Regions from separate parts of the Cellulomonas sp. GTC20042 genome, predicted to be linked through region 3. Evidence: predicted binding sites of a transcription regulator. Region 3 holds the regulator's gene; each other region holds the start of a gene.
What was found. Region 3 encodes HrcA, which represses chaperone genes, less so after heat shock. Its sites were predicted from a motif close to TTNGCACTCGNNNNNNNCGAGTGCNAA; they were not measured.

Region 1 (7,645 bases), 780 kb from region 3:
TCCGGCCGCCGAGCACCACCAGCCCGTCCAGGTCGGCGGCGGGGCCGGTCTGCTCGCCCAGGTCGGCGCGCACCAGGCGCACCTCGGCGCCGTCGAGCTGGTCGGCGAACCGGTCGAGCGGCACGACCGCGTCGAGCTGGACCACGGTGATGACGGCAGGCGTGCCCGAGTTGTCGACAGTCACGAGGCAGCACGGTACCTGCTGCATCACGGACCGCCGGCACCCGTTCGTCCCGGTCCCCGGCGGGCCGGCCCGGCGACCAGGCCGGACGTCCGACCGGTGCGGCGCACGTCTCACCCGCCGGGCGCCGCAGATCCGCGTGATCCTGCGGAATCGACGCGCAGCGGGCTCCCAGGCGCCACCCAGCATCCGGGGGCACACTGTGACGGTGACCGCCGCACCCGCACAGCCCGAGGCCCGGCTGCTCGTCGTCGACGACGAGCCGAACATCCGGGAGCTCCTCGCCACGTCCCTGCGCTTCGCCGGCTTCGAGGTGCACTCCGCCGCCGACGGCGGTGCCGCGCTGCGCCTGGCCAAGCAGGTCACCCCGGACCTGCTCGTGCTCGACGTGATGCTGCCCGACATGGACGGCTTCACCGTCACCCGCCGGCTGCGCGAGAAGGGCCAGCACATCCCGGTGCTGTTCCTCACCGCCCGCGACGACACCGCGGACAAGATCACCGGCCTGACCGTCGGCGGCGACGACTACGTCACCAAGCCGTTCAGCCTGGAGGAGGTCGTCGCCCGGATCCGCGCGATCCTGCGGCGCACCCATGGCGGCGAGGCGCCCTCGGCCAGCGTGCTCACCTACGAGGACCTGGAGCTGGACGAGGACTCGCACGAGGTGCGCCGCGCCGGCCAGGTGGTCGACCTGTCCCCCACCGAGTTCAAGCTGCTGCGCTACCTGCTGCTCAACCCCGGGCGCGTGCTGTCCAAGGCGCAGATCCTCGACCACGTCTGGCAGTACGACTGGGGCGGCGACGCCAACATCGTCGAGTCCTACATCTCCTACCTGCGCCGCAAGGTCGACCAAGTGGTCGGGGCGGACGGCGCCAAGGTCGTGCCGCTGATCCAGACCAAGCGCGGCGTCGGCTACATGCTCCGCCGCCCGGCCGGGTCGTGACCGCAGGACCGTCCGGGCAGCCCGCACCCGCCGGACCGCCCGCGCCCGACGCCCGCGTCTGGCCCGCGCCGGACCAGGCCGCCGCCTGGCGCTCCACCGTGCCCGGTCCGGACGGCGACCCGCTGCCGGACGAGGACCCGACGACGCCCGAGGACGACCGCGTGCCGGGCCCCATCCGCGCCGCCTGGCACCGCACCCCGCTGCTCGCCCGGCTGGTCGGCATCACCGCCGTGCTGCTCGCCGCGGGGCTCGGCCTGGCGGGGGCGATCACGACGACCTCGCTGCGCGGCTTCCTGATCGACCAGGTCGACCGCCAGCTCACCTCCCAGGCCAAGATCGCCGTGTCGCAGGGCTACGGCGCGTACACCCGCGAGGGGAACCTCGACGGGCTCGACACCATGTGGCAGTCCGGCTACGCGATCGAGGTGCACCTGTTCCAGCTGTCCGGCGCGATCGCCCCGGACCCGCAGGTGGTCGACGCCGCCGGCACGCCGCACCTGCCCGACGTCACCTACGCCGACCTGGACGAGTACGCCGACGGCACCACCGTCACCAGCAGCATGCGCGGGTCGAGCTGGCGGGTGGCCGTCGTCCCGATCGAGGACAGCAGCAAGACGGTGATCGGCTGGGTGACCGTCGCGCAGCCGCTCGCCACCGTGCAGGAGACCGTCGGCAAGGCCGCGCTGCTCCAGTGGTCCGCCGCCGCCGCGATCCTGCTGATCGGGGTGATCGTCGGCGCCTGGGCGGTCCGGCGCTCCCTGCGCCCGCTGCGGGAGATCGAGGCCGTCGCCGCCACCATCGCCGCCGGGGACCTGTCCGGCCGCGTGCCCGAGGCGCCCACCTCCACCGAGGTCGGCCGGCTCGGCGCCGCGCTGAACGGCATGCTGAGCCAGATCGAGACCGCCTTCGACGCCCGCACCGCCTCGGAGGAGCGGATGCGCCGGTTCGTCGCCGACGCCTCCCACGAGCTGCGCACCCCGCTGGCCGCGATCCGCGGCTACGGCGAGCTGTACCGGATGGGCGCCCTCACCGAGACCGCGCAGGTGGACGACACCATGCGGCGGATCGAGCAGTCGGCCACCCGGATGGGCGGGCTGGTGGAGGACCTGCTCGCGCTCGCCCGCCTGGACGCCGGCCGCCAGGACCGCTCCGAGCCGGTCGACCTCGCCGTGCTCGCCACCGACGCCGCCCACGACCTGCGCGCCCTGGACCCCGCCCGCACCGTGCGCGTCGGCTCGCTGCCCGGCACCACCACCGCCCTGGACGAGGACCCCGCGGAGGGTGACGTCCACCACGTCGAGCAGCCCACCGTCGTGCACGGCGACGAGGCGCGGCTGCGCCAGGTGCTCGCCAACCTGATCGGCAACGTCGTCCGCCACACCCCCGCCGCCAGCCCGGTCGAGATCCTCGTCGGACGGCGCGCGGAGCAGGTCGTCGTCGAGGTGCGCGACCACGGCCCCGGCATCTCCCCCGAGCACGCGCGCCGCGTCTTCGAGCGGTTCTACCGGGTCGATCCCAGCCGCACGCGCGACGGCAGCGGCACCGGCGGCGGGGCCGGCCTCGGCATGGCGATCGTCGCCGCGATCGTCGAGGCGCACGGCGGCACGGTCGAGCTGGTGGCCACCGAGGGCGGCGGCGCGACCGTCCGGGTGGCCCTGCCGACGGGTGGCCCCGCACCGGCCGAGCCGGGTCCGGATCACCCCACGGCCTGATCGCCACCGGGCGCGAGGGCGGTCGAGCGAGGGCTACCATGGCCCGTCCGAGCACGGTCGTCTGTCTTTCGTGAGGCTTGTCCATGGGCGTCTACGACGCACCACAGTGGTTGTTGTCCGCCTTCTCCCGCAGCGCGGCAGGCGCCGGGGCCACCGCCTCGGCCGAGCGCATCCGCGAGGTCGGCGCCGAGCTGATCGAGCGGTGGACCGGCACGGGCCGGACGTACCACAACCTCCGGCACCTCACCGACGTGCTGGCCCGGGTGGACGAGCTCGCCGAGGAGACCCACGAGCCCGAGCTGGTCCGGCTGGCCGCCTGGTACCACGGCGCGATCTTCGACGCCGCCGACGTCGCCGCCTACGCCAACCGTGGCGGTGAGGACGAGGTCGCCTCGGCCCGCCTGGCCCGCGAGCAGCTCACCGACCTCGGCGTCCCCGCCCCGGCGGTCGACCGCGTGCACACCATGGTGATCGCCCTGGTCCGGCACGCCGCCGACCCGACCGACTTCGACTGCGCGGTGCTCTGCGACGCCGACCTCGCGATGCTGGCCGCCGAGCCGCAGCGCTACAAGGCCTACCTGCACGACGTCCGCGAGGAGTACGCGCAGATCCCGATGGCGGACTACCTGCGCGCGCGGGTCAAGATCGTCAAGAAGCTGCTCGCCCGGCCCAGCCTGTTCGTCAGCCCGCTCGGTGCCGCCTGGGAGGAGCCCGCGCGGCAGAACCTCGCCGCCGAGCTGCACAAGCTGGAGAAGGTGCTGGCGCAGATCGACGCCGAGAGCGGCGCCGCGGACGCTCCCGGCGAGCCGGCGCCCGCCGTCGTCGACCTGGCGCAGACCGTGCCGCACCGCGCCGGACCGGCCGCGGGGGCGTGACGGTCCTCGTCGACCCGCCGATGTGGCCCCGCCACGGTCGGCTGTGGGCGCACCTCGTCTCCGACACCTCGCTCGCCGAGCTGCACGGCTTCGCCGCCCGTGCCGGCCTGCCCCCGCGCGGCTTCGACCGCGACCACTACGACGTGCCGGACAGCATGCACGCCGAGCTGGTCGCCCTGGGCGCCGAGCCCGTGTCCGCCGGCGAGCTGATCCGCCGGCTGCGTGCCTCCGGCCTGCGCATCCCCGCCCGCGACCGCACCCCGCACGCCCACTGACCCCCGCGCTCTGACCCGACGCACGCGCCCACGCGTTCGCTCGCCGAGCTTGCACGAAAGCACCCTTCACGCGCCCGGAAGCCTGCATCCGTGCAACCTCGACGCCTCCGGCGCGCCGAGCGGGCACTTCCTGTCGCCCATGTCGGACAGTGAGCGACAGGTTCTCCCCTCTCGCTGAGCGCCGCGCCGGCCGCACGCGTCCGGGCACGCGAGAGGCCGGCCACCCCACGCGGGGTGACCGGCCTCTCGGGCGTGCGGTGCGGACCTAGCGGCCCGCGTGCGGCGGGATCAGAAGTCCATGCCGCCCATGCCGCCGTCGGCGCCCGGACCGGCCGGGGCGGCCTTTTCCGGCTTGTCCGCCACGACGGCCTCGGTGGTGAGGAACAGCGCCGCGATCGACGCCGCGTTCTGCAGCGCGGAGCGGGTGACCTTGACCGGGTCGTTCACGCCCGCGGCGAGCAGGTCCTCGTACACGCCGGTCGCGGCGTTGAGGCCCTGGCCGGCGGGGAGGTTGCGCACCTTCTCCGCCACGACGCCGCCCTCGAGACCGGCGTTGACGGCGATCTGCTTGAGCGGGGCGTCGATCGCCACCTTGACGATGTTCGCGCCGGTCGCCTCGTCGCCCGTGAGCTCGAGCTTCTCGAACGCGGTCTTGCCGGCCTGGATCAGCGCGACGCCACCACCGGCGACGATGCCCTCCTCGACGGCCGCCTTGGCGTTGCGCACGGCGTCCTCGATGCGGTGCTTGCGCTCCTTGAGCTCGACCTCGGTGGCCGCGCCCGCCTTGATGACGGCCACGCCGCCGGCGAGCTTGGCGAGGCGCTCCTGGAGCTTCTCGCGGTCGTAGTCCGAGTCGGAGTTCTCGATCTCGGCACGGATCTGGTTGACGCGGCCCTGGATCTGGCCGGCGTCGCCCGCACCCTCGACGATCGTGGTCTCGTCCTTGGTGATGACGACCTTGCGCGCCTGGCCGAGGACCTCGAGGCCCACGGTGTCGAGCTTGAGGCCGACGGTCTCCGAGACGACCTGGCCACCGGTGAGGATGGCCATGTCCTGCAGCATCGCCTTGCGGCGGTCGCCGAAGCCCGGCGCCTTGACGGAGGCGGACTTGAAGGTGCCGCGGATCTTGTTGACGACGAGCGTGGCCAGGGCCTCGCCCTCGACGTCCTCGGCGACGATGAACAGCGGCTTGCCGGACTGGATGACCTTCTCCAGCAGCGGCAGCAGGTCCTTGACGTTCGAGATCTTCGACTCGACGAGCAGCACGTAGGCGTCCTCGAGGACGGCCTCCTGGCGCTCCGGGTCGGTCACGAAGTACGCCGACAGGTAGCCCTTGTCGAAGCGCATGCCCTCCGTGAGCTCGAGCTCCAGGCCGAGGGCGTTGGACTCCTCGACCGTGATCACGCCCTCCTTGCCGACCTTGTCGAGGGCCTCGGCGATGAGCTCGCCGATCGCGGTGTCACCGGCGGAGATGGACGCGGTGGCGGCGATCTCCTCCTTGGTCTCGATCTCCTTCGCCTGGGCGAGCAGCTCGACGGTGACGGCCTCGACGGCCTGCTCGATGCCCTTCTTCAGGGCGATCGGGTTGGCGCCGGCGGCGACGTTGCGCAGACCCTCGCGCACGAGCGCCTGGGCCAGCACGGTGGCGGTGGTGGTGCCGTCGCCCGCGACGTCGTCCGTCTTCTTGGCGACCTCCTTGACGAGCTCCGCACCGATCTTCTCGAACGGGTCCTCGAGGTCGATCTCCTTGGCGATGGAGACGCCGTCGTTGGTGATCGTGGGGGCGCCCCACTTCTTGTCCAGGACGACGTTGCGGCCCTTCGGGCCGAGGGTGACCTTGACGGTGTCGGCGAGGGCGTTCAGACCCCGCTCGATGCCGCGACGGGCCTCCTCGTTGAAGGCAATGATCTTGGCCATGGGGCTATCGATCCTTCACTGTGGCTCGTGGTTCGGCCGCCTCGGTGCCCGCGACGGACGGACTGCCGCCCCGCGGTCACGTCCCGCGGAGCGGCGGACCTCACCGGGTCGGCCTGGGTTGTCATTCTGTCACTCTCAGCCCGAGAGTGCTAAGTCCATGGTTAGCACTCGCCCCTGCCGAGTGCAAGGCGCTGCGGGGTCCCGGGGGGCGGGACGCGCGGATGTTCGTCGAGGGCGATCACGCAACGCGCCCGCCCGGGCCGACAGCCCGCTCCGATAGCCTCGCGGCCATGCCCGAGGACGCCCGCACCGCCGAGCGCGCCCGCCCGCGCCGACGCGGGAGCCGCCCGGTCGCGGTGATCGCCCTCGCGGCGCTGGCCGCCACGCTCGTCACGGTCGGTGTCACCGGCCCCCGCACCGGTCACGTGGACCTGTACGGCGAGGGCGTGGCCCTGGACGCGAGCGGGGACGTGGTCATCGTGCCCGCCGGCACCGAGCCGCTGCTGCACGAGGGCACCCGCGTGCTGGACGACGGGTCGGCGGCCTCCGCGGCGCTGGCCGCCGAGCAGCGGGACTGGCTGGCCGACGGCGAGGTGCCCGGCGCGGACGGCCCCTACGCCGACATGGTCACGGACGCGCTGCTGGACCTCCGCACGCTGCTGCTGGACGACGGCGCGGTGGTGGCGGCGTGGACGCCGTACTGGCGGTACGTGTGGCCGCGGGACGCGTCCTTCGTGGCGGTGGCGCTGGCCCGCACCGGTCACCTCCAGGACGCGCTGGACGTGCTGGGCTTCCTCGCGCGGGTGCAGGAGGCCGACGGCGGATTCGAGGCGCGCTACCTGCCGAACGACACCGGCGACGTGCCGGACGACCGCGGGCGGCAGACCGACGGCACGGGCTGGGCGCTCTGGGCGGCGGGCCAGGTGGTCGCCGCCGCCCCGCAGGACGAGCGCGTGGCGACCGCGACGACGCTGCGACCGCTGGTGGACCGCGCGGCCGCGCACGCCGAGACGCTGGTCGCCGGGGACGGCCTGCCGCCGGTCTCCCCGGACTACTGGGAGGTCGAGGAGGACGCGCTGACGCTGGGCACCGTCGCCCCGCTGCTCGCCGGGCTCGAGGCGGCCGCCGACCTCTACACGCTGATCGGCGCCCCGCAGGACGCGGCCCGGGCGCAGGACGCCGCCGACCTGACCCGCACGGCGGTCGAGGAGGAGTTCGGCGACGCGAGCGCCTACGGCCGCTACGCCGACGGCAGCCAGGCCGACGCGGCGAGCGCCTTCACCCTGCCCCCGTTCCAGCCCGAGCCGCTGACCGGGGCGCTGGACGCCTGGTCGGCCTCCGCCGAGCAGATGGCCCGGCCGGCGGGCGGGCTCGCGCCAGGCGCCGGCTGGCGGCAGGACGGGATCTCCTGGACGCCGCAGACCTCGCTCTACGCGCTGACGGCCGCCGCCAACGGCCAGACCGACGAGGCGCGCGCCTGGCTCGACTGGCTGGACGCGCACCGCACCGACCTGGGCGCGCTGCCGGAGAAGGTGCTGGCCGACGGCGAGCCCGCGGCCGTGGCACCGCTGGCGTGGACGGCGGCCTGCGTGGTGCTGGCGGTCACCGAGCTCGACGCCGCGGGCTGAGGCCCCGGCGCCGGGACGCCGCGACCCCCGGCGTGGCTCAGAGCGGGCGGACCTGCTCGGCCTGCGGGCCCTTGGTGCCCTGACCGACCTCGAACTCGACCTGCTGGCCCTCGT
Region 2 (7,645 bases), 1.5 Mb from region 3:
CTACCGCCTGGCCGACGAGTCGTACCTGGTGGTCGCGAACGCCGCGAACGTCGCCGTGGTGCGTGAGGCGCTGGTCGAGCGGACCGCCGGCTTCGACGTCGTGCTGACCGATCGCTCGCTGGAGACCGCGCTCATCGCCGTGCAGGGCCCGCGTGCCGCGGAGATCGTCGGTGGCCTGACCGCGCCGGAGCACGTCGACGCGGTGCTCGGCATGAAGTACTACGCCTCCGAGCGCGCCACGGTGGCCGGCGTCGAGGCGCTGGTGGCTCGCACCGGCTACACCGGCGAGGACGGCTTCGAGCTGTTCGTGCCGGCGGAGGCCGCCGTGGGCCTGTGGCACGCGGTGCTGGCCGCCGGCGAGCCGCTGGGCCTGGTGCCGGCGGGCCTGTCCGCGCGGGACAGCCTGCGCCTGGAGGCCGGGATGCCGCTGTACGGCAACGAGCTGGATCGCACCACCGCCCCGCACGACGCCGGTCTCGGCCGCGTGGTGCGCCTGGACAAGGTCGGTGCCGACGGCGCCCCGGTGCCCTTCGTCGGCCGGGCCGCGCTGGAGTCGCGCGCGCACGCCACGCCCTCGCGGGTGCTGGTCGGTCTGCTCGGTCTCGGCCGGCGCGCCGCCCGGCACGGCTACCCGGTGCTCACGTCGGCGGCCGAGGACGCCGCGCGCGTCGGCCTGGTGACCTCCGGCGCGCCCTCGCCGACCCTGGGCGTGCCGATCGCGATGGCCTACGTGACCCCCGAGGTCAGCGCCCCGGGCACCGAGCTCGCCGTGGACGTCCGCGGCCGTCGTGAGCCGGTCCGCGTGGTCGCGCTGCCGTTCTACACCCGCGGCTGACCCTTCCCTCGCACCCCTGACCTGCTGGATCCTGGGTCCAGCGCCCCACCCGATCGGAGAGCACCATGAGCGACGTCCCCAGCAACCTGCAGTACACCGCCGAGCACGAGTGGATCGACACCGACGCCGGGCGGATCGGCATCACCGCGAACGCCGCCGAGGCGCTGGGCGACATCGTCTACCTGGAGCTGCCGACCGTCGGCTCGGAGATCACCGCCGGCGCGGTCGTCGGCGAGGTCGAGTCCACCAAGTCCGTCTCCGAGCTGTTCTCCCCGGTGTCCGGCACCGTCGTGGACGTCAACCAGGCCGCGGTGGACGAGCCCTCCGTGGTGAACCAGGACCCGTACGGCGCGGGCTGGCTGTTCACCGTCGAGGTCACCAGCACCGGCGACCTGCTGTCGGCCGAGGAGTATGCCGCGCAGATCACGGACTGAGACGAAGGTCCTGGCGGCGCTGCTCCGTTCGGGTGGTTCTGATCCCTCGGTCGGGGAAACGCTTCCCCAGGGGTGACCAGGGACTTCGGTCCTATACCACCGACTGCTTTGCCGCTTTTGACCGACATGCCGGTCGAATGGATGAGATCCCAACTCCGGGTGAGACGGCCACACTTGCCGATCACAACCGGTAGACGGCCGCTGGACCCCCTGCAGCCGGACCTCGTCACTCGTACACCGGAGGACATCATGACCACCCTCGAGCTCGCACCCACCCCACACGCCAGCATCTACGGCGAGCCGCTCACCACGCGTGAGCGCATCGTCCTGGCGGAGCTCACCGAGGACGTCACCCTCGAGGACATCGCCCGCCGCCTGTTCGTCACCCGCAACACGGTGAAGTCTCAGGTGCGCAGCGTGTACCGGAAGATCGGCGTCTCCACGCGGTCCGAGGCCGTCGCCTGGGCGACCGCCGCCGGCATCCGCTGACCCGCGCGCCGATCTCCGCACCCTCCGCGGACCGGTCGGCACCTCGATCGACGGCCCACCCTCCGGGCGCGTCGCACGCACGGCCCCGGGCCGCGCACCCTCAGCGGTGCGCGGCCCGCGCCATGCCCAGCACGTGCTCCGCGAGGTCCCGCGCCGCCGGAGACGGCCGCCGACCGCGCGCCCACACCAGCCGCAGCGTCCGGCTCAGGTCCACGCCGGTCACCGGCACCCGCACCAGATCGCCCCGGGCGATCTCGTCCGCCACCGTCAGCCGCGACAGCACCGCCGCCGCCGACCCGCCGCGCACCACGTTCTTCACCGCCGACGTCGAGCCGAGCTGCGCCGGGGATCCCGCCAGCGGGTGACCCGCCGCCGCCAGCGCCTCCTCCAGCACCGCGCGGGTGCCCGATCCCGCCTCCCGCACCGCGAGCGGCGCCGTCGCGAGGTCCGCCGCCGCCACCGGCCGCCGGCGTCGCGCCCACGGGTGCCCCGGCGCCACCACGACCACCAGCTCGTCCTCGCCCACCGACCGCGCGTGCAGCGCCGGGTCGACGCCCGGGCCCTCGACGAAGCCGAGATCCGCCCGCCCGTGCAGCACCGCGTCGGTGACGTCGCGCGAGTTCGCCACCACCAGGTCGACCACCGGGGCGTCGGCCGGGCGCGCCGCCAGCCAGCCCGGCACCAGGTACTCCGCCACGCTCAGGCTCGCCGCCACCGCCACCCGCCCCTGCCGGACGCTGCGCAGCGCGGTGACCTCCCGCTCCAGCGCGTCCGAGGCGGCCAGCACGTCGCGTCCTCGCGCCAGCACCGCGGTGCCCGAGGCCGTCAGCCGGGTGCCGGTGGCGGTGCGCACCAGCAGGGTCAGCCCGGTCTGCCGCTCCAGCCGGGCCAGCCCCGTGCTCACCGAGGGCTGCGCCAGGCCCAGCGCGCGCGCGGCGCCGGACAGCGAGCCGGTCGCGTCCACCGCGGCCAGCAGGTCGATCGCGCCGAGCGGGATGCGTGCAGCCATAGCCTCAGGCTAGAGGGTGGCAGGCAGGTCGGCGTTCCGTGAGCCCACGCGGGGCGGCACCGTGGACGGGTGCTCCTCGCTCCGCCCCGTCTGGTCGTCGCGGTCGCCCCCGGCCTCCTCGTCACCCTCGTCGTCTCCGGCCTCTGCCTCGCGCTCACGCAGGTCGCCCCCGCCCTGCCCGCGCTGCTGCTCGCCATCGCGCTCGGCACCGCCGCCCGCTCCTTCGGCTGGCTGCCCCCGACGCTGGACGCCGGCCTCGCGTGGACGTCCCGGCACGTGCTCCGCGCGGGTGTCGTGCTGCTCGGCCTCCAGCTCTCCGTCGGCGACCTGCTCCGGCTCGGCGGGCGCGAGGTGGTCGTCCTGCTGGTCACCGTCGCCGCCACCTTCACCAGCACCCTGTGGCTCGGCCGCCGCTGGAGGGTCGGGCGTGCGCTGACCCTGCTGGTCGCCACCGGCTTCTCGATCTGCGGGGCCGCCGCCGTCGCCGCCATGAGCCCGGTCGCCGAGGCCGAGGAGGACGACGTCGCCACCGCCGTCGCCCTGGTCACCCTGTACGGCAGCCTGGCGATCGTGCTGCTGCCGCTGATCGCCCGCGGTCTCGGCCTGAGCGACCGCACCGTCGGGCTGTGGGCGGGCATGTCCGTGCACGAGGTCGCCCAGGTGGTCGCCGCCGCCGGGACCGTGTCCGCCGCCGCGCTGGCCGTCGCCGTCGTCGCCAAGCTCGCGCGGGTGGTGCTGCTCGCGCCGCTGGTCGCGGGGACCGGGGTGGTGCGGCGCCGGCGGGCCGGGGTCGTTGCCGCCGGGGATGGGTCCGGGGCTGGGCGTGCGGCTCGTCCGCCGCTGGTGCCGCTGTTCGTCGTCGGCTTCCTCGTCGCGGTGCTGGTCCGCTCCGCCGGTCTGGTGCCGGACGCGGTCGTGCCGACGATCAAGCCCGTGACCACGCTGCTGCTCGGCGCCGCCATGGTCGCGCTCGGCACGCAGATCCACCTGCGTCGGCTGGTCCGCACCGGCGGGCGGGCGCTGGCCCTCGGCGGTGCGGCGACGCTGGTGGCGGCGGGGGTGAGCCTCGGCGGCCTGGCCCTGGTGGGGTGAGCGAGGATGCGGGGACGACGACCGATCGCCCGTCCCGTGCCGAGATCCACCGGACGATCCACGGCACGCCGATCAGCGACGCGCAGGTCCAGGCGTGGGCCGACGAGGCGGAGGCGGGCTCCGAGCTCCTCGCGGGCGCCGACCGCGGCGAGCACGGCCGGGGTCAGCAGGTGCTCGCGGTTCAGCCGGTACCGGTAGCCGTGGTTGGTCGGCTCCGCGGCGACGAGTCCGTGCTCGCAGAGCCGGTCCAGAGCGACCGCGATCCCGCGCCGGGTACCCCGGGGAGCGAGCCGGTGGATCTGCGTCTGACCGAGCAGTCACGTTCACCTTCCTGAGACACCCGCCTGGCAGACTGCGCCCATGACCGCTCCGGTGCTGGTCGTCGCGGCGGCGATCGTGGACGACCTCGACGACCCGACCGTGCTGCTGGCCGCCCGGCGGCGTTCCCCGGCGAGCCTCGCGGGCCGGTGGGAGTTCCCCGGCGGCAAGGTCGAGCCCGGTGAGACCCCCGAGGACGGCGTGCACCGCGAACTGCGCGAGGAGCTCGGCGTCGAGGTCGACCTCGGGGCGGAGCTGGTCGGCCCGGACGACGGCTGCTGGCGGCTGAGCCAGCGCTACACGATGCGGCTCTGGCTGGCCGAGATCCGCTCGGGGACGCCGCAGCCGCTGGTCGAGCACGACGAGCTGCGCTGGCTGCCCGCCGGGCGCTGGCACGAGGTGCCCTGGCTCGACGGCGACGTGCGGATCGTGGAGGCGCTGGCGCGCGCGGTCGGGCGGGGCGACACGGCGCCCATCGCGGGCTGACGCGTCTCCAGGACGCCGGGTCGAGCCCTCTGACCTGCGCCGTCGTCTCTGGGCGAACGCGCCCGCACCGGTCTGGCACTCTCAGGTCGAGAGTGCTAGAACATGTGCTGTAGCCGACCGGTGGCGAGTCCACCGGGCAGAGCGCGGTCCCCGGACCGTCCGGGGCCGAGTGCGTCAGAGGAGGTGACGGGCTGTGGCTACTCGATTCGACCCGTTCCAGGAGATGGACCGGCTGATGGGTCAGGTGCTCGGAGCGCAGCGGGCGTCGGCGTCGATGCCGATGGACCTGTTCCGTTCCGGTGATCACTACGTCCTCAACGTCGACCTGCCGGGCGCCGACCCGGGATCGATCGACGTCAGCGTGGACGACCGCACGCTGACCATCCGTGCCCAGCGCACCCCGCGCGCCGACGAGGGGGTGCAGTGGCTGGCCAAGGAGCGGCCGGCCGGCGCGTACGCCCGCCAGCTGACCGTGGGCCGAGGCCTCGACCTCGATGCCATCTCGGCCGCCTACGTCGATGGCGTGCTCAGCCTCACGATCCCGGTCGCGGAGGAGGCCAGGCCGCGCCGCGTCGAGGTCCGGACCGGTGAGACGCCGGCCGCGATCGAGCGGCACGACGCCTCCGCCACCGCCTGACCGACCACGACGGCCCGGGCCCCGCGCGTGCAGCGGGGCCCGGGCCGTCGTCGTGCCCGAGGCCTCAGGCCGTCGGCACCGCCAGCGTCGCGCGCACGGTGCGGGTCGCGGCGATCACGTGCTCCAGCGAGGGCGTGACCTCCTCGTAGCGGCGGGTCTTGAGGCCGCAGTCGGGGTTGACCCACAGCAGGGCCGGGTCGACGACGCGCACGGCGGAGGCGAGCAGGTCGGTGACCTCCTGCTCGCCGGGGACGCGCGGGGAGTGGATGTCGTAGACGCCGGGGCCGATGCCGCGCGGGTAGCCGGCGGCGGCGATGTCGCCGAGGATCTCCATCTTGGAGCGGGCGGCCTCGATCGAGGTGACGTCGGCGTCCAGCGCCTCGATCGCCCCGAACACCTCGCCGAACTCGGAGTAGCAGAGGTGGGTGTGGATCTGGGTGTCGGGCCGCACGCCGGAGGTGGCGAGGCGGAACGAGCGCACGGACCAGTCGAGGTAGGCGGCGTGGTCGGCGGCGCGCAGCGGCAGCAGCTCGCGCAGGGCGGGCTCGTCGACCTGCACGATCGCGGTGCCGGCGGCCTCCAGGTCGGCGATCTCGTCGCGCAGGGCGAGCGCCACCTGGTCGGCGGTGTCGCCGAGCGGCTGGTCGTCGCGCACGAAGGACCACGCGAGGATCGTCACCGGTCCGGTGAGCATGCCCTTGACCGGCTTCGGCGTGCGGGACTGCGCGTAGGTGGTCCACGGCACGGTGATCGGTGCCGGGCGGGAGACGTCGCCCCAGAGGATCGACGGGCGGGTGCACCGCGACCCGTAGGACTGCACCCAGCCGTTGCGGGTGACCGCGAAGCCGTCCAGGTTCTCGGCGAAGTACTGGACCATGTCGTTGCGCTCGGGCTCGCCGTGCACGAGGACGTCCAGGCCGATCTGCTCCTGGAGGTCGATCACGCGGGCGATCTCGGCGCGCATCTCGTCCTCGTACTGCGCGGCGGTGAGCTCGCCCCGGCCGAAGGCGGCACGGGCCAGCCGGATCTCCGGGGTCTGCGGGAACGAGCCGATGGTGGTGGTCGGCAGCGCGGGCAGGCCGAGGCGGGCGGCCTGGGCGTCGCGACGCTCGGCGAAGTCGCCGCGACGGTCGGCACCGGCAGGCAGGTCGGCGATCCGGGTGCGCACCTCGGGGCGGACGACGCCGGGCGCCTGCGCGCGGGACCGACGGGCGTCGGCGGCGGCGAGCAGCTCGGCGTGCACGGCCTCGCGGCCCTCGGTCAGGCCGGTGGCGAGGGTGACGACCTCGGCGGTCTTCTGGTCGGCGAACGCCAGCCAGGACAGCAGGGTCGGGTCGAGGTCGGGCTCGTCGGCGGTGTCGTGCGGCAGGTGGAACAGCGAGGTCGAGGAGCCGACGGCGACCTGCTCGGCGCCCAGGCCCTCCAGCCGCTCCAGGGTGGTGAGCGCGGCGTCGAGGTCGGTGCGCCAGATGTTGTGGCCGTCGACCACGCCGCCGACCAGGACCTTGCCGGACAGCCCCGGCACCGGCCCGGCGGGCACGGAGCCGCGCACCAGGTCGATCGCGAGACCGTCCACGTCGGTGCCCGCGAGCACGGGCAGCGCCTCGCCGAGGTCGCCGTAGGGGGCGGCGACCAGCAGGGCGGGACGCTCGCCGAGCGGCAGGTCGGTCGCCAGCGCGCGGTACGCCTCGGCGGTGGCGGCGAGCAGGCGCTCGGCGGGCACGCCGGTGGAGTCGGACACCAGGGCCGGCTCGTCGAGCTGCACCCAGGTGGCCCCGGCGCGGGCCAGCTCGCGCAGCAGCGCGGCGTAGACCGGCAGCACGTCGGCCAGCCGGTCGATCGGGGAGAAGTCGGCGGGCGAGCCCTCGGCGGCCTTGGCCAGCGCGAGGAACGTCACCGGGCCGACCAGCACCGGACGGGTGAGCACGCCGTCCTCGAGGCCCTCGGCGAGCTCGCGCACCGGGCGGTCGCCGGCGTAGCGGAACGCGGTCCCGGGGCCGATCTCCGGCACGAGGTAGTGGTAGTTCGAGTCGAACCACTTGGTCATCTCGAGCGGCAGGTCGTCCCCACGCCCGCGGGCCACGGTGGAGTACCCGGCGAGGTCGAGGGAGCCGTCGTCGCCGACCAGGTCGGCGAAGCGCTCCGGCACGGCGCCCAGCACGGCGGCGGTGTCGAGCACGTGGTCGTAGAACGAGAACGCGCTCGGGATCGCGGGCAGGTCGGTGGCCAGGCCGAGGCCGGCGAGCCGGGTGCGGGTGCGTCGGCGCAGGTCGGCGGCGGTGGCCTCGACCTGCTCGGCGGTGCTGCGGCCGGCCCAGAACTGCTCCAGGGCCTTCTTCAGCTCG
Region 3 (7,645 bases):
GCGCGGGCTTCACGCGGGTGTCCTTCGGCATGCAGTCCGCGGTGCCGCACGTGCTGGCGACCCTGGAGCGCACCCACGACCCGCGCCGGATCCCGGACGTGGTCGCCTGGGCGCGGGACGCCGGGCTGGCCGTCTCGCTGGACCTGATCTACGGCACGCCGGGGGAGTCGCTGGACGACTGGCGCACCTCCGTGGAGACCGCGCTGGCCACCGGCGTGGACCACGTGTCCGCCTACGCGCTGGTGGTCGAGGCCGGGACCAAGATGGCGGTGCAGGTGCGCCGGGGCGAGCTCACGCTGCCCGACGAGGACGACCAGGCCGCCAAGTACGAGCTGGTGGACGACCTGCTCACTGAGGCCGGCCTGGGCTGGTACGAGGTGAGCAACTGGGCGCGCACCCCCGCCGACGCCTGCCGGCACAACCTGGCCTACTGGCGCGGCGACGACTGGTGGGGCGTCGGACCCGGCGCGCACAGCCACGTCGGCGGCCTGCGCTGGTGGAACGTCAAGCACCCCCGCGCCTACGCGGCGCGCGTCGAGGCCGGGCAGAGCCCCGCCGCCGGGCGCGAGACGATCGACGCGGAGATCGCCCGGCTGGAGCGCGTGATGCTCGCCGTGCGGCTGCGCGAGGGGCTGCCGGTCGACGACCTGTCCGAGCGGGGGCGCGGCGCGGTCGCCGCCCTGGTCGCGGACGGTCTGGTGGACGGGCGTGCGGCGCTCGGACGCGGCGACGTGGACGGGCGGCGGGTGCTGCTGACCCGGCGCGGGCGGCTGCTCGCGGACGCCGTGGTGCGGGCGCTCGCGGACTGATCGGGGCGCCCGAGGGCCGGTTCGCCGTGCGGACCGGCCCGCGATCCGCCATGCTCGTCCCGCTCCGTTCGCGGCGCAGGCACCGGGGAGGGTCTGACCGGGGACTTTGTCCGGTTCATCCCGATGCGTGACATGTGCTCGGACACGGCCCGCGATCCTTGACATGCAGGTCCGAGGTTCGGTTCGCTGTCGCGACGGACGAACGACGTCCGCAACAGGGAGGCATCCAGATGACCGAGAACCCGGGGACCACCCCGCCGAGCGGTGACGAGCCGTCGACGCCCGCCGCCGGCCAGCCCACGCCGCCTCCGGCAGCCCCGCAGCCGGGCGCGTACCCGCCGCCCGCCGCCCCGGGCTACGGACCGGCCGCCGGCGGCTACCCGCCCCCGCCCGCCGACCCCTACGGCCAGCAGCCGCCGGCGCAGCCCTACGGCGCGCAGCAGCCCTACGCCGAGCAGCCCCCGGGCGCGCCCTACGCGCAGCCCTACGCCCAGCAGCCGCAGCAGCCCTACGGCGCGACCGGCCCCACCGCCGGCGTCGGCGAGGCGTTCAACTACGGCTGGACCAAGTTCACGCAGAACGTCGGCCCGCTGATCCTCGGCGTGCTCGCGTACGTCGTGGTGATCGGCGTGATCGCCGGCGTCTTCTTCGCGATCCTCACCGCGACCGCAGCCGCCAGCGTGGACCAGTACGGCAACGTCCGCGGCGGCTTCGGCGCCCTCGGCGGGTTCACCGGCCTGCTGTTCTTCGCCGTGATCGCCCTGCTCGGCGTCTTCATGCAGGCGGGCGTCATCCGCGCCACCCTGGAGATCGTCAACGGCCGCCGCGTCGAGTTCGCCACGTTCTTCAAGTTCGACGACTTCGGCAAGGTGATCCTCGCGGCGCTGCTCGTCGGCGTCGGCACCGGCATCGGCTACCTGCTGCTCTGGGTGCCGGGCATCGTGTTCGCGTTCTTCGCGCAGTTCACGCTGTACTTCGTGATCGACAAGGGCCTCGCCCCGGTCGACGCCCTCAAGGCGAGCTTCGCGCTGGTCAACCGGAACCTCGGCACCGTGGTGCTGCTGTTCCTCGGCGTCTACGTGGCCCAGGCGATCGGCTCGTTCCTGTGCGGCGTCGGCGTGCTGGTGGCGATCCCGGTCGGCCTGATCGCGACGGCGTTCATGTACCGCCGGCTGCAGAACGAGCCGGTCGCGGCCTGACCGCTGCCGGGCACGCGCGAGGGGCGTCACCCGATCCCGGGTGGCGCCCCTCGCGCGTGCCCGGCTCAGGGGGCCGTGACGAAGTCGATCAGCTCCTCGACCCGGCCGAGCAGCGAGGGCTCCAGGTCGGCGTAGGAGCGCACGCTGCGCAGGATCCGCTGCCAGGCCCGTGCCACGTCGGCCTGCTCCTCGGCGGGCCAGCCGAGCTCGCGCAGGATGCCGCGCTTCCACTCGGTGCCGCGCTCGATCGTCGGCCACGCCGACAGGCCTACCCGTGCCGGGCGCACCGCCTGCCACACGTCCACGTAGGGGTGGCCGAGCACCAGCACCGTGCCGGCCGGCACCCGCCGCAGCGCGTCGTCGGCGATCCGCTGCTCCTTCGAACCCGGTACCAGGTGGTCCACCAGCACGCCGACCTTGCGGCCGGGGCCGGGGGAGAAGTCGCGCAGCGCGTCGACCAGGTTGTCCACGCCGTCCAGCAGCTCGACCACCACGCCCTCGCCGCGCAGGTCGTCGCCCCAGACCTTCTCGACCAGCTCGGCGTCGTGCTTGCCCTCGACCCAGATCCGGCTGCCCCGGGCCACCCGCGCGCGCTGCTCGGGCGCGGCGATCGACCCCGAAGCCGTCCGCCTCGGCCCCGTCGGCGCGGCGGCGCGCACCGGCACCAGCTCCACCGGCTCCCCGTCCACCCAGAAGCCGGGGCCGAGCCGGAAGGTGCGCGTGGCGCCCTTGCGGTCCTCGAGCACGACGACGTGCTCGCCGCCGGACTTCTCCACCCGCACGATCGCGCCGACCCAGCCGGTGGTCACCTCCTCGACCACCAGTCCGCGCTCGGCGGGCTGCTGGCGGGAGGTCGGTCGGCGGTGGGGCCGGGACGACCCGGCGGACAGCACATCGGTCCCGTATCGGTCCATCACCGGGGCAGCGTAGGTGCCGATGACGGCGGGGCGTGGTAGGACACGTCGGTGACATCCACCCCCGCAGCCCTTCCTGCGCGACCGGTCGACCCGCTGCGCTGGCGCGCGCTCGGCGTCTGCCTGGCCGTCGGCTTCATCACCATGCTCGACGTCTCGATCGTCAACGTCGCGCTGCCCTCGATCGAGCGCAGCCTGGAGGCCGGGCCGAGCCAGCTCCAGCTCGTCGTCGCCGGCTACACCCTCGCCTTCGGCCTGGTGCTGGTGCCCGCCGGACGGCTCGGTGACGCCAAGGGGCGCCGGGTGCTGTTCCTCGTCGGCCTGCTCGGCTTCGCGCTGACCAGCCTGGCCGCCGGGCTGGCGCCCTCCGACGAGTTCCTGGCCGTCGCGCGCCTGCTCCAGGGTGCCAGCGCCGGCCTGCTCAACCCGCAGGTGGTCGGCACGATCCAGCAGCTGTTCACCGGGTGGGAGCGCGGCAAGGCCTTCGGATGGTTCGGCGCGACGATCGGCGTCTCCACCGCGATCGGCCCGCTGCTCGGCGGGATCATCCTGCAGATCGCCGGGCCGGAGAACGGCTGGCGGTGGGTGTTCTTCGTCAACGTGCCGGTGATCGCGGTGGTGCTGCCGCTCGCCCTGCGCTGGCTGCCGCGACGGGCGCCCGCCACCGGCCCGGGTGCGCCCACCCGCCTCGACGTGCCCGGCCTCGCGCTGGTCGCGCTGACCGCCACGGCGGTGATGATCCCCTTCGTCACCACCACCGGCGGCTCCGACGACCCCCGGCGCTGGTGGTGGCTGGCGGCCGGTCTCGCGCTGGGCGTGATCACGGTGCTCTGGGAGCGGGGCTACCAGCGGCGCACCGGTGCGGCGGTGCTCGACCCGCGGGTGATCGGCGACCCGTCCTTCCGCAACGGCGCGCTGCTCGGCATGGCGTACTTCGCCGGGTTCACGTCCGTGTTCCTGGTGGTCACCCTCTACCTCCAGCAGATCGCCGGGTTCTCCGCGTTGCAGGCCGGTCTGGTCGGCATGCCGTTCGCCATCGCCTCGGCGGTGGCCGCGCAGCAGTCCGGCCGGCTGGTGGCCACCCGGGGGCGCACGCTCGTGGTGGTGGGGCTGGTGCTGGTGGTGCTCGGGCTGGTCGGCACCGACGTGGCGATCCGGCTGGTGGATGCGCCGGCGGTCGGCTGGGTGGTGGCCGCGACGCAGATGGTCGCGGGTGCCGGCAGCGGCCTGGTGATCTCGCCCAACCAGACGCTGACGCTGGCGCACGTGCCGGTGGAGCGGGCCGGGGTGGCGGGGTCGATGCTCCAGGTCGGTCAGCGGATCGGCTCGGCGCTCGGCGTCGCGCTGGTGCTGTCCACCTACTACTCGGCGCTCAGCGGGGGCGCGGCGGGCGGGACCGCCGCCGGGCGGGCGCTGCTGATCACGATCACCCTGGTGCTGATCGCGCTCGTGGTGGCCGTGGTGGACGCCACCCAGCGCCGTCGCGGCACCCTCGGTTCGCCGAGCGCGGACGCGGCAGGGCGCGGGCCGGGCGCCCCCGGACGACCCGCGTAGGATTGGCACTCGGAACATCCGAGTGCTACCCGATCGCCGGAGGTGGACGATGAGCGAGGACCGCAGGCTGGACGTCCTGCGCGCGATCGTGGAGGACTACGTCGCCACCCGTGAGCCGGTCGGCTCCCGCGCGCTGGTCGAGCGGCACTCCCTCGGCGTCTCGCCCGCGACGATCCGCAACGACATGGCGGCGCTGGAGGAGAGCGGCTACATCGTGCAGCCGCACACCTCCGCCGGACGCGTGCCGACCGACACCGGCTACCGGCTGTTCGTGGACCGTCTGGCGACGATCAAGCCGCTGTCGGCCCCCGAGCGCCGCGCGATCGAGACCTTCATGGAGGACGCGGTCGACCTGGACGACGTGGTGGACCGCTCGGTCCGGCTGCTCGCGCAGCTCACGCACCAGGTCGCCGTCGTGCAGTACCCCTCGCTGCGGCGCACCGCCCTGCGGCACGTCGAGCTGGTCCCGGTCGGCGACCGGCACCTGCTGGTCGTGATCATCACCGACCACGGCCGTGTCGAGCAGCGCACCCTGGAGCTCGCGCAGACCCTCGACCCGGTGGTGGTCGCCCGGCTGCGCACCCGGCTCAACGTCGCCGCCGTCGGGCGCCGGCTGGCCGAGCTCGACTCCGTGCTCGCCGACCTCGCCGACGACTTCGCCCCCGCCGACGCCCCCCTGGTGCGCGCGGTGGTCGGCGTGGTCGAGGACACCCTGGCGGGGGAGAGCGAGGAGCGTGTCGTCGTCGCCGGGGCCGCCAACCTGGTCCGCGGCAGCGGCGCCGACTTCGCCCGCACGCTGAGCCCGGTGCTCGAGGCGCTGGAGGAGCAGGTGGTGCTGCTGCGGCTGCTGACCGACATGGCCGCCGACGACACCGCCGTGGCGGTGCGGATCGGCCGCGAGACCCAGCACGAGGGGCTGCTCGAGACGTCCTTCGTCACCACCGGCTACGGCGGCCCGGGAGAGGGTGGGTCCGCGGTCGCGCGGATCGGCTCGGTCGGACCGCTGCGGATGGACTACCCCGGCACGATCGCGGCGGTGCGGGCCGTCGCGCGGTACCTCTCCCGGATCCTCGCCGGGTGAGCGCCGCAGACCGCGCCCCCACCGGCGCGCCGACCCGCACGACGGACCCCACCAGCGCAGGAAGTGACGAGTGAGCGACTACTACGAGATCCTCGGCGTGCAGCGCGACGCCACCCCGGAGCAGATCAAGAAGGCCTACCGCCGCCTGGCCCGTGAGCTGCACCCGGACGTCGCCGGTGCCGAGGCCGGCTCCGAGGAGAAGTTCAAGGACGTCTCGCGCGCCTACGAGGTGCTGTCCAACCCGGAGAAGCGCCGGATGTACGACCTCGGCGCCGACCCCTCGTCGCCCGGCGGCGGCATGGGCGGCGGCTTCGGCTTCCAGGACATCTTCGAGACCTTCTTCGGCGGGGCCGGTGCCGGTGCGCAGCGCGGCCCGATCCCGCGCGCCCGGCGGGGGCAGGACGCGCTGGTCCGGCTCGACCTCGACCTCGCGGAGGCGACCTTCGGCACCCACCGGCAGGTGCCGGTCGACACCGCCGTGGTCTGCCCGACCTGCTCCGGCACCTGCTGCCGCCCCGGCACCTCCCCGCGCACCTGCGAGGTCTGCGCCGGCCGCGGCACCGTGCAGCGCGTCGCCCGCTCCTTCCTCGGCCAGGTGATGACCACCCAGCCGTGCGCCGCCTGCCACGGCTTCGGCACCACGATCCCGGAGCCGTGCACCGAGTGCGCCGGCGAGGGCCGCGTGCGCTCCCGCCGCACCCTGGAGGTCGACGTCCCGGCGGGCGTGGACACCGGCACCCGGATCAAGCTCACCGCGCAGGGCGAGGTGGGCCCGGCCGGCGGCCCCGCGGGCGACATCTACCTCGAGGTGCGCGAGCGCCGGCACGACACGTTCATGCGCGAGGGCGACGACCTGCACTGCACCCTCGAGGTGCCGATGACCGCAGCTGCCCTGGGCACCGTGCTCACCCTGGACACCCTGGACGGCCCGCGCGACGTCGACCTGCGTCCCGGCACGCAGCCCGCCCAGGTGGTCACGCTGAAGAACCTCGGCGTCGGCCACCTGCACGGCGGCGGACGCGGCGACCTGCACGTGCACGTCGACGTCCAGGTGCCCACCGGCCTGGACGAGGAGCAGACCGAGCTGCTCCAGCGCCTCGCGAGCCTGCGCGACGAGGAGCGCCCGGAGGCCCGCCTGACCGCCGCCAGCCAGGGCGTCTTCGCCAAGCTGCGCGACAAGCTCGCGGGCCGGTGAGCCGGTGACCGCTCCGGTCTTCCTCAGCGAGCCCGGCACCCTGGACGGGCTCGCGCCCGGCGGGACGTTCTTGCTCGGCGGCACCGAGGGCCGGCACGCCGGCGTGGTGCAGCGGCGCGCGCCCGGCGAGCGGGTGGACGTCGTGGACGGCGCCGGCACCCGCCTGGTCGGCGAGGTCGCCGAGGTCGGCCCGGACGGCGTGCACCTGCGGGTGGCCGAGATCGTGGTCGAGCCGGTCGGCAGCCCGCGCCTGGTGCTGGTGCAGGCGCTCGCCAAGGGCGACCGGGACGAGATGGCGATCGAGGCGGCCACCGAGGTCGGCGCGGACGAGGTCGTGCCCTGGCAGGCCGAGCGCTCGATCGTGGTGTGGCGCGGCGACCGTGCCGCCAAGAGCCGGGCCCGCTGGCTCGGCACCGTGCGGACCGCGGCCAAGCAGTCCCGGCGCGCCCACGTGCCCGAGGTCGCGGTGGCGGTCGACCACGGGGCCCTGCTGCGCCGGGTGCGCGCCACCGTCGAGGGCGGCGGCGCGGTGCTGGTGCTGCACGAGGAGGCCACCGAGCCGCTGGGTGACGTGGCGCTGCCCGCAGGCGGGGACCTGCTGGTCGTCGTCGGGCCGGAGGGCGGGATCTCCGAGCGGGAGACCGCGGGGATGATCGAGGCCGGGGCCGTGGCGGTCCGGCTGGGCCCGCACGTGCTGCGCACGTCGACCGCGGGGCCGGTCGCGCTGGCCCTGCTCGCCCAGCGCCTCGGCCGGTGGACCTGAGCAGTGTGATCTGGGCCATAGGGCTCATGCCGCGCGGGGGTCGGCGGATCTAGCGTCGAAGGGACAGCAAAGGCGCTCTCCCAGGGACCGACCGTGAGCATGCACAGGGTTCGTACCAGCACCGACGTCC
Region 4 (7,645 bases), 640 kb from region 3:
CCCCGGTGTCCGAGAGCGTCAGCAGGTAGCCCGCCTCGTGCGCGGCCTCCGCGGCCCCGGCGACGACCTCACCGAAGAACGGGTTGGTCACGTCCGGCACCACCAGCCCGATCGTGCGCGTGGGCGCCTGCGCCGACGGCGGGAACGCGGGCGCCGACGGACGCTCCCGGTAGCCCAGGCGCGCGGCGGCGGCGAGCACCCGGCGTGCGGTCTCCGGCGACACCCGGCCCGGACGCCCGTAGGCACGCGACACCGTCGAGGCCGCCACACCGGCCTCCCGGGCGACGTCGTAGATCGTCGGGCGTCGTGGCACCCCCCGAGCCTAGGCGCGGCGCCCGGCAACACCCGGCAACGGCTCGTGCACTGCCGAGCAGGTCGGCGAGCATCGGGGCACGGTGCCCGCCGCCCGACTCCTGGGTGAGCGGCGTGCCCGACGTCCGACCACGAAGGGACCCGCCACCCGTGAGCACCCACCCCGCCCCCGCACCCGACCGGCTGCGCCTCGCCATCGTCGGCGCCGGCGTGATCGGCCGCCACCACGGCCTCGTGGTCAGCACCCTGACCGAGCAGGTCGAGCTCGTCGCCGTGGTGGACACCGTGATCGAGCGGGCGCAGGCGCTCGCGGACCAGCGCGGGGGCACGCCCTTCGGATCGCTGGGCGAGGCGCTGGACGCGCTGCCCGGACTCGACGTCGTCGTGGTGTGCACCCCGACCGGCCTGCACGGCGAGGTCGCGATCCAGGCGCTCGACGCCGGCGCGCACGTGATCGTCGAGAAGCCCGCCGAGACCACGGTCGCCCGCACCGACGAGATCATCGCCGCCCAGCAGCGCTCCGGCCGGACGGTCACGGTGATCTCGCAGCACCGCTTCGACCCGTCCACGGAGCGGGTGCTCGATGCCGTCGCCGCCGGTGACCTCGGACGGATCACCTCCGGGATCGCCGCGATCGACTGGTGGCGCAGCCAGGACTACTACGACTCGGGCGACTGGCGTGGCACCTGGGCGCTGGACGGCGGCGGCGCGCTGATGAACCAGGGCGTGCACACCCTCGACCTGCTGATCGCCGCGCTGGGCCGCCCGGTGGAGGTCGTCGCCCGCACCGCCGTGCTCGCCCACGAGCGGATCGAGGTCGAGGACGTCGCGGTCGCGCTGATCACCTTCGAGAGCGGCGCCCTCGGCGTGGTGCACGCCACCACCGCCGCCAACCCCGGGCTGTCCGCGCGGCTGCACGTGCACGGAGACCGAGGCTCTGCGGTGATCGACGACGACGCGCTGGTGCTGCTGCGCCGCGAGGTGGACGGCGTCGTGCTGGACGAGGTCGCGGCCGCCGCGCAGGACGCCGGGAGGACAGCGGAGGCGGCGGGATCGACCGCTGCCGACCCGACCCGGCTGTCGGGCGCCCACCGCGCGCAGTACCTCGACTTCCTCGCGGCGGTCCGCGACGGGCGTGAGCCCCGCGTGACGCTGGAGGTCAACCGGCGGTCGATCGGCGTGATCGAGGCGGTCTACGCCTCCGCGCGCTCGGGGCAGGCCGTCCGGCTCGACTGAGCCGGGGCGGCCGGTCGAGCCGCACAGGGAGGTGGCTCGACCGGCTCGCTGTCTCCGTGCGCCAGACGGTTGGACGCTCGGCGGCCGGACGCCTGACGGCCACGCGCAGGACGGTCGCAGCGCGGCCGGACGCCCCTCGGTCGGGGCGCCTACCGATCAGACGCTCGGCGGCTGCCCTGCGGCGCCACTCGGAGCGTCCGGCGTGCTGGGGGCGGCGTGCGCGCCGCCCCCGGAGGAGGTGCCGGTGTCCTGACGCAGCGCCGCGCTGGGCTGGGCGGCGAGCAGGTCGCGGATCTCCTGCAGCAGCAGGATCTCCTCGGAGGGGCGCGCCGGTTCCTCCTCGATGCCCTTCTTGCGTCGCTCGGCAAGCTTGTTCAGCGGCAGCACGATGAAGAAGTAGACGACCGCCGCGGTGATGAGGAACTTGAGCAGCGCGTCGAAGATCAGCCCGAACTGGATGATCGCGTCGTCCGACGGATCGGCCGGGTTGTTCTCGCGGATGGTGACCTGCCACAGGCCGGCGATGTCGGACTTGCCGCCGATGGCCGCGATCAGCGGGGAGATCAGCCCGTTCTGCAGGGCGGTGACGATCGCACCGAACGCGGCGCCGATGACGACACCGACGGCCAGCTCGATCGCGTTCCCGCGGGAGATGAAGTCCTTGAACCCCTGGAACACGCCGGCGAGGCCACGGGCCCGCTCGCTCGCTGCGCCCAGCCCCTTGGACAGCACGTCGCTCATGGTCTGCTCCTGACATCCGGAATGTCGCGAACGTCGGCATCATCCCACGATCACCGCGCTGAGCACGGCGGAGGCCGCGGCACCGCTCAGCGCGACGGCCTGGTCGGGCGGCACGGCGAGCAGCACCGGCCCGTCCCGCGGCACGCACCCCGCGGTCCCCGACCCGCCCGTCCCGACCCCGCCTGACCCGCCGACGCCGCCCGACCCACCCGCACCGCCCGACCCGCCCGCACCGCCCGATCCACCCGCACCGCCCGACCCGCCGCCCGCGCCCCCGGCCTCGTCGGCCGCCACGCACCCGGGGGCGTCGAGCACGAGCACGTCCTGCGCGACCCGCTCGGCCGGGGCGCCGTCCACCGGCGGGGCGGCGACGACGTCCACCCGGGCGCCGGGCAGCAGCAGCGCGGCGAGCGCGGGATCGGCGAACCGGACCGGGACGACGACGGACCCGGCGGGCCGCTCGGCGGCGGGGTCGGTGAGCAGACCGGGCACGAGGGGCAGCCCGGCGGGGACCGCGACGGCGAGCCGGCGGCCGGTGAGCGCCCGGGCACCGCTGTCGGCCGCGGAGTCGTCGCCAGGCGTCGGCCAGGTGCTCGTGGCAGCGACCAGCCCGTCGGGCACCAGGGCGAGCGGCACCGCGCGCCGTTCGACGTCGCCGGGGCCGAGGGTGGCGCCGGCCGGCAGCGCGCGGGCGGTCACCAGCACGGGGAGCGTGGCCGGCGGCGCGGGGCCGAGGCGGGCGAGCACGAGCACGACGGCCAGCGCGAGCGCGACGGCGGTCAGCGGGGCGCGCAGCCGCCACGCCCACGCTCGGAGGCGGAGCCAGGGTGCCGAGGTGAAGGGGAGCATGGCGCGACGCTAGGTCGCCCCGGATCCTCCCGGCAGGTCGCGCAGGCGCGATCTGGGGACGACGACGGGTTGATCGGCCTGTGGACGGCTCGACGCCCGCCCGTGGAGCGGAAAGCCGCCCGGAAGCGTGTCAGCCGGCGGCGGGCTTCGCGGCGGCGGTGCTGCCGGACGACCCGGACGAGGAGGTCGAGGTCGACGACGTGCTGGTCGAGGAGCCGGTCGAGGACGCGGCCGGGGCCGAGGGCGTGCTCGGCGCGGCGGGGGTGCTGCTGGTCGCGGTCGCGGTGGACTTGCCGCCGGAGGAGCGCGAGTCGGTGCGGTAGAAGCCGGAGCCCTTGAAGACCACGCCCACGCTGGAGAACACCTTGCGCAGCTTGCCGCCGCAGTTCGGGCACTCGGTCAGGGCGGCGTCGCTGAACGCCTGGTGGATGTCGAACGCGTGGCCGCACTCGGTGCAGGTGTAGGCGTAGGTGGGCACTGCTGTCTCCCGCGAGGACGTCAGGGTCGGATGGGTGGCGGCGTGCCGGGCGTCGCGGCGAGACGCGACCGCGGCTGGCACTCCGCAGGACCGAGTGCCAATACTACGCCGGTCGTCCAGCCCCCTCACCGGGAGGTTCAGCCGCCGAGCGGCAGCCAGCGCTCCGGGGTGATCGCCAGGTCGACCGGGCGGTCGTGCTCCTCGCGGGGCAGCGGCAGGCGGTCGGCGTCGTAGACCTCCTCGGCGAAGACCACCGCGACCACGGGCACGCCGGGGCGGGCGTGCTGGAGGGCGCGGTCGTACCAGCCGCCGCCCTGGCCGAGCCGGGTGCCGGCGGTGTCGACGGCGAGCGCGGGGGCGAGGATCAGGTCGGCCTGCGCGAGGCCCTCGGCGCCCAGGGTCGGCCCGCTCGGCTCGGTGGGACGCCCGGGGGCGCGCTGGAGCAGGTCGTCGGCACCGGCGTACCGCGCCCACTCGCGGGACAGCCCGGCGCCGAGCACCGGCAGCAGCACGGTGATCCCGCGGGCGTCGAGCGCGTCGAGCAGCGGCAGCGTGTCCGGCTCGGTGGGGCGGGCCGAGTAGGCGGCGACGGTGCGGGCACCCTCCAGCGCGGGCAGCGTGAGCAGCACGTCGACCAGGGCGGCGGCGGCCTCGGACCGTCGGCGGGGCGAGCGGGCGGCGCGGGCGGCGCGCAGCAGACCGCGCATCTCGTCCTTGGTCTCCGTCACCTCCTGCCCCTCGTGGGCGTGCGGATAGGGCTGGGCCACGGCGCTCATGACTCCTAGTGTGACAAATCTGTGTCAGGGCAGGCAGGACCTCGGGCTCACGGTTAGTGTCCGGACATGACGATCCACAAGGCTGTCATTCCCGCTGCCGGACTCGGCACCCGCTTCCTGCCCGCCACCAAGGCGACGCCCAAGGAGATGCTCCCGGTCGTCGACAAGCCCGCCATCCAGTACGTCGTCGAGGAGGCCGCCGCGGCGGGCCTGGACGACGTGCTCGTGATCACCGGCCGCAACAAGGGGTCCATCGAGGACCACTTCGACTCCGCGCCGGAGGTGGAGCGGGCGCTGGAGAAGAAGGGCGACACCGCCCGCCTGGAGGCCGTGCGCGCCTCCACCGAGCTCGCGCACGTGCACGTCGTCCGGCAGGGCGAGCCGAAGGGCCTGGGCCACGCGGTGCTCCAGGCCGCCGACCACGTGGGCGACGAGCCCTTCGCCGTGCTGCTGGGCGACGACCTGATCGACGCCCGCGACCCGCTGCTCCCCACGATGATCGCCCTGCAGGAGCGCACCGGCGGATCGGTGATCGCCCTGCTGGAGGTGGAGCCCTCGCAGATCTCGCTGTACGGCGCGGCGGCGGTCCGCCCGGTCGACGGCGGCGACGACCCGGACCAGGTGCAGGTGACCGCCCTGGTGGAGAAGCCCCCGGTGGAGGAGGCGCCGAGCAACCTCGCGGTGATCGGCCGGTACGTGCTCAGCCCGGCGGCCTTCGACGTGCTGCGGCGCACCGAGCCCGGCCGGGGTGGCGAGATCCAGCTGACCGACGCGCTGGCGACGCTGGCGGACATGCCGGCCGAGCAGGGCGGCGGCGTGTACGGGGTGGTGTTCCGCGGCCGGCGCTACGACACCGGTGACCGGCTGGACTACCTCAAGGCGACGGTGCGGCTCGCGGCCGACCGGGACGACCTCGGGCCGGACTTCCGCTCCTGGCTGGTCGAGTACGTGGCGGGTCTGGACTCCTGACCGGCCACGACGTCCACGGGGGCCCGGGACGCGCCGATCACGGCACGCCCCGGGCCGCCTCGTGGGCCGCACGCCCCGGTGCGTGCAGAATGCGCTCATGAGATCCGTGCAGGACCAGCTCGCCGCGGTGCTGGCCGCGGTCGGGCCGGTGGCCCCGCTCGACGTCGTGCTCGCGGACGCGTCGGGCACCATCCTCGCGGAGGACCTGGTCGCCCCCGCCTCCGTGCCGGCGGTCCCGGTCGCGGCGTACGACGGCTACGCGGTCGCCACCGGTGACCTGCGCACGCCGGTGCCCGGGGCGCCCGTGGTGGTGCCGGTCGCGCACGACGTGCTCGCCGGTGATCCCGCGGCGCTGCGGCTCGCGCCGGGCCAGGCGGTCCGGATCGCGTCCGGCGGGCCGCTGCCCGGGGGCGCCGACGCGGTGGTGCCGGCCGACGACACCGATCGCGGGTCGGTGCGGGTGGCCCTGCACCGGCTGCCGGTGCCGGGCGAGGGCGTGCGCGCCGCCGGCGCCGACGCGGTCGCGGGCCGGGTGGTGCTGGCCGCCGGGACCCGCCTGGCCGCCCGTCAGCTCGCGGTGGCCGCCGCGCTGGGTCGTGGACGCCTGCGGGTGCACCCGGCCCCGCGCGTGGTGATCGTGTCGATCGGCTCCGAGCTGGTCGAGCCGGGTGCCGCGGGGCGGGACGGCGGCGTGTACGAGGCGGCCGGTCACGCGCTGGAGGCGGCGGTGCGCGACACCGGCGCCGCACCGGTGCGGGTCGGCGTGGTGACCGACGACCGGGCGGTGCTGCGCGAGGCGCTGGAGGACCAGCTGGTGCGCGCCGACGTGGTGGTGACCACCGGTGGCCTGTCCGAGTACGCGCACGACACGCTGGCGGACGTGCTGGCCCCGCTGGGCACCGTGCGGTTCGACCAGGTGGCGATGTCGCCGGGGTTCCGGCACGGCTTCGGCACGGTGAGCGGCAGCGACGGCGGCCACGACCGACCGGTGCCGCTGTTCGCGCTGCCCGGGCACCCGGTGGCGGCGCAGGTGGCCTTCGAGGTGTTCGTGCGGCCGGCGCTGCGGGCGATGGCCGGGCACACCGACCTGTTCCGCCCGTCGGTGACCGCGCGCGCCGAGGTGGCGTGGTCCTCGCCGGAGGGGGTGCGCCAGTTCGTGCCCGCCGCGGTGGTCGGCACCCCGCGCGAGGGCTACCGGGTGACGCCGGTGGGCGATCCGGTGACCTGGTCGATCGGTGCGCTGGCGCAGGCGAACGCGCTCGCGGTGGTCGGCGAGCAGGACACCGTGATCGGTGCCGGGCAGGTCGTGCACTGCCTGGTGCTGGAGGGCTGATGACCGGCGGCTGGCCGGTGGTGCTGACCGAGGGGCCGGTGCGGCTGCGCGCCCTGCGCCGGTCGGACGAGGCGGCATGGATGCGGCTGCGTGCGGAGAACGCGGGCTGGCTCGAGCCGTGGGACGCGACCTCGCCGGTGCCGGTGGAGGGGCGGCGGCCGACGTTCGGGCAGTTCGTGCGGACGCTGGACCGGCAGGGGCGCCAGGGCGGGTCGCTGCCGTTCGCGGTGGAGCACGAGGGCGCGCTGGTCGGGCAGCTCACGGTCTCCGGGATCACCTACGGCTCGCTGTACTCGGCGTCGATCGGCTACTGGATCTCCCAGCACGTCGCCGGCCTCGGCATCACGCCGACCGCGGTGGCGCTGGCCGCCGACCACTGCTTCGGCGGTCTCGGCCTGCACCGGGTCGAGATCAACATCCGCCCGGAGAACGGCCCCTCGCTGCGCGTGGTGGAGAAGCTGGGCTTCCGGGACGAGGGCGTGCGCGAGCGCTACCTGCACATCCAGGGCGTCTGGCGGGACCACCGGACCTTCGCGCTGACCGCCGAGGAGGTGCCCGGCGGGCTGCTCGCGCGCTGGCGGGCGACGCGCCCGGGCGGGGGTGGAATCACAGCAGTGTGATTCCCCGTGCTCGACACGCCGGAGACCCTGCCGGGACCAGGGGTTGACGGCACCTACCGTCGTGGGGTGTACGAGTTCGCGGGACCGGCAGCCCTGGTGGTGGTCGGCCTGTGGATCGCGTACCTGGTGCCGCACAAGCTGCGGCACCGGCAGCAGCTTCTCGAGTCGCGGACCGACGACCGGTTCTCGGCGGCGTTGCGGGTGCTCGCCGTGACCGGCCCCGAGGGGTCGGGCCACCGGCAGCGCGCCGACGTCGCCCGGGCCGTCCGGCCGGACTGCGCCCGGGAGGACCAGAAGCGCACCGGCCTGCTGCACGCAGGCACCGGGGCCC

Region 1: a site for HrcA is predicted at 6,065-6,091, ahead of groL (chaperonin GroEL). Genes of this name have one in related genera too.
Region 2: a site for HrcA is predicted at 4,736-4,762, ahead of ACZ5HG_RS00580 (Hsp20/alpha crystallin family protein). Genes of this name have one in related genera too.
Region 4: a site for HrcA is predicted at 3,691-3,717, ahead of ACZ5HG_RS15540 (FmdB family zinc ribbon protein). Genes of this name have one in related genera too.

The regions. Positions count from the first base shown of each region.
Region 1 covers NZ_AP043678.1:3,494,061-3,501,705, forward strand. The annotation lists gene ACZ5HG_RS16170 (type 1 glutamine amidotransferase) at 1-184, opposite strand, end outside; gene ACZ5HG_RS16175 (response regulator transcription factor) at 390-1,124, shown strand; gene ACZ5HG_RS16180 (sensor histidine kinase) at 1,121-2,836, shown strand; gene ACZ5HG_RS16185 (HD domain-containing protein) at 2,920-3,711, shown strand; gene ACZ5HG_RS16190 (DUF4031 domain-containing protein) at 3,708-3,986, shown strand; gene groL (chaperonin GroEL) at 4,275-5,903, opposite strand; gene ACZ5HG_RS16200 (glycoside hydrolase family 15 protein) at 6,194-7,531, shown strand; gene ACZ5HG_RS16205 (cold-shock protein) at 7,569-7,645, opposite strand, start outside.
Region 2 covers NZ_AP043678.1:107,789-115,433, forward strand. The annotation lists gene gcvT (glycine cleavage system aminomethyltransferase GcvT) at 1-835, shown strand, start outside; gene gcvH (glycine cleavage system protein GcvH) at 901-1,269, shown strand; gene ACZ5HG_RS00555 (LuxR C-terminal-related transcriptional regulator) at 1,519-1,758, shown strand; gene ACZ5HG_RS00560 (LysR family transcriptional regulator) at 1,859-2,767, opposite strand; gene ACZ5HG_RS00565 (YeiH family protein) at 2,837-3,859, shown strand; gene ACZ5HG_RS00570 (hypothetical protein) at 3,856-4,194, shown strand; gene ACZ5HG_RS00575 ((deoxy)nucleoside triphosphate pyrophosphohydrolase) at 4,220-4,663, shown strand; gene ACZ5HG_RS00580 (Hsp20/alpha crystallin family protein) at 4,857-5,300, shown strand; gene metE (5-methyltetrahydropteroyltriglutamate--homocysteine S-methyltransferase) at 5,365-7,645, opposite strand, start outside.
Region 3 covers NZ_AP043678.1:2,717,969-2,725,613, reverse strand. The annotation lists gene hemW (radical SAM family heme chaperone HemW) at 1-809, shown strand, start outside; gene ACZ5HG_RS12625 (DUF2189 domain-containing protein) at 1,040-2,008, shown strand; gene ACZ5HG_RS12620 (DUF3097 domain-containing protein) at 2,074-2,922, opposite strand; gene ACZ5HG_RS12615 (MFS transporter) at 2,974-4,476, shown strand; gene hrcA (heat-inducible transcriptional repressor HrcA) at 4,526-5,557, shown strand; gene dnaJ (molecular chaperone DnaJ) at 5,628-6,752, shown strand; gene ACZ5HG_RS12600 (16S rRNA (uracil(1498)-N(3))-methyltransferase) at 6,757-7,515, shown strand; gene ACZ5HG_RS12595 (sodium-translocating pyrophosphatase) at 7,615-7,645, shown strand, end outside.
Region 4 covers NZ_AP043678.1:3,358,814-3,366,458, reverse strand. The annotation lists gene ACZ5HG_RS15560 (LacI family DNA-binding transcriptional regulator) at 1-313, opposite strand, end outside; gene ACZ5HG_RS15555 (Gfo/Idh/MocA family protein) at 463-1,548, shown strand; gene mscL (large conductance mechanosensitive channel protein MscL) at 1,705-2,289, opposite strand; gene ACZ5HG_RS15545 (SAF domain-containing protein) at 2,329-3,138, opposite strand; gene ACZ5HG_RS15540 (FmdB family zinc ribbon protein) at 3,269-3,616, opposite strand; gene ACZ5HG_RS15535 (5-formyltetrahydrofolate cyclo-ligase) at 3,754-4,392, opposite strand; gene galU (UTP--glucose-1-phosphate uridylyltransferase GalU) at 4,459-5,361, shown strand; gene ACZ5HG_RS15525 (molybdopterin molybdotransferase MoeA) at 5,459-6,694, shown strand; gene ACZ5HG_RS15520 (GNAT family N-acetyltransferase) at 6,694-7,314, shown strand; gene ACZ5HG_RS15515 (hypothetical protein) at 7,381-7,645, shown strand, end outside.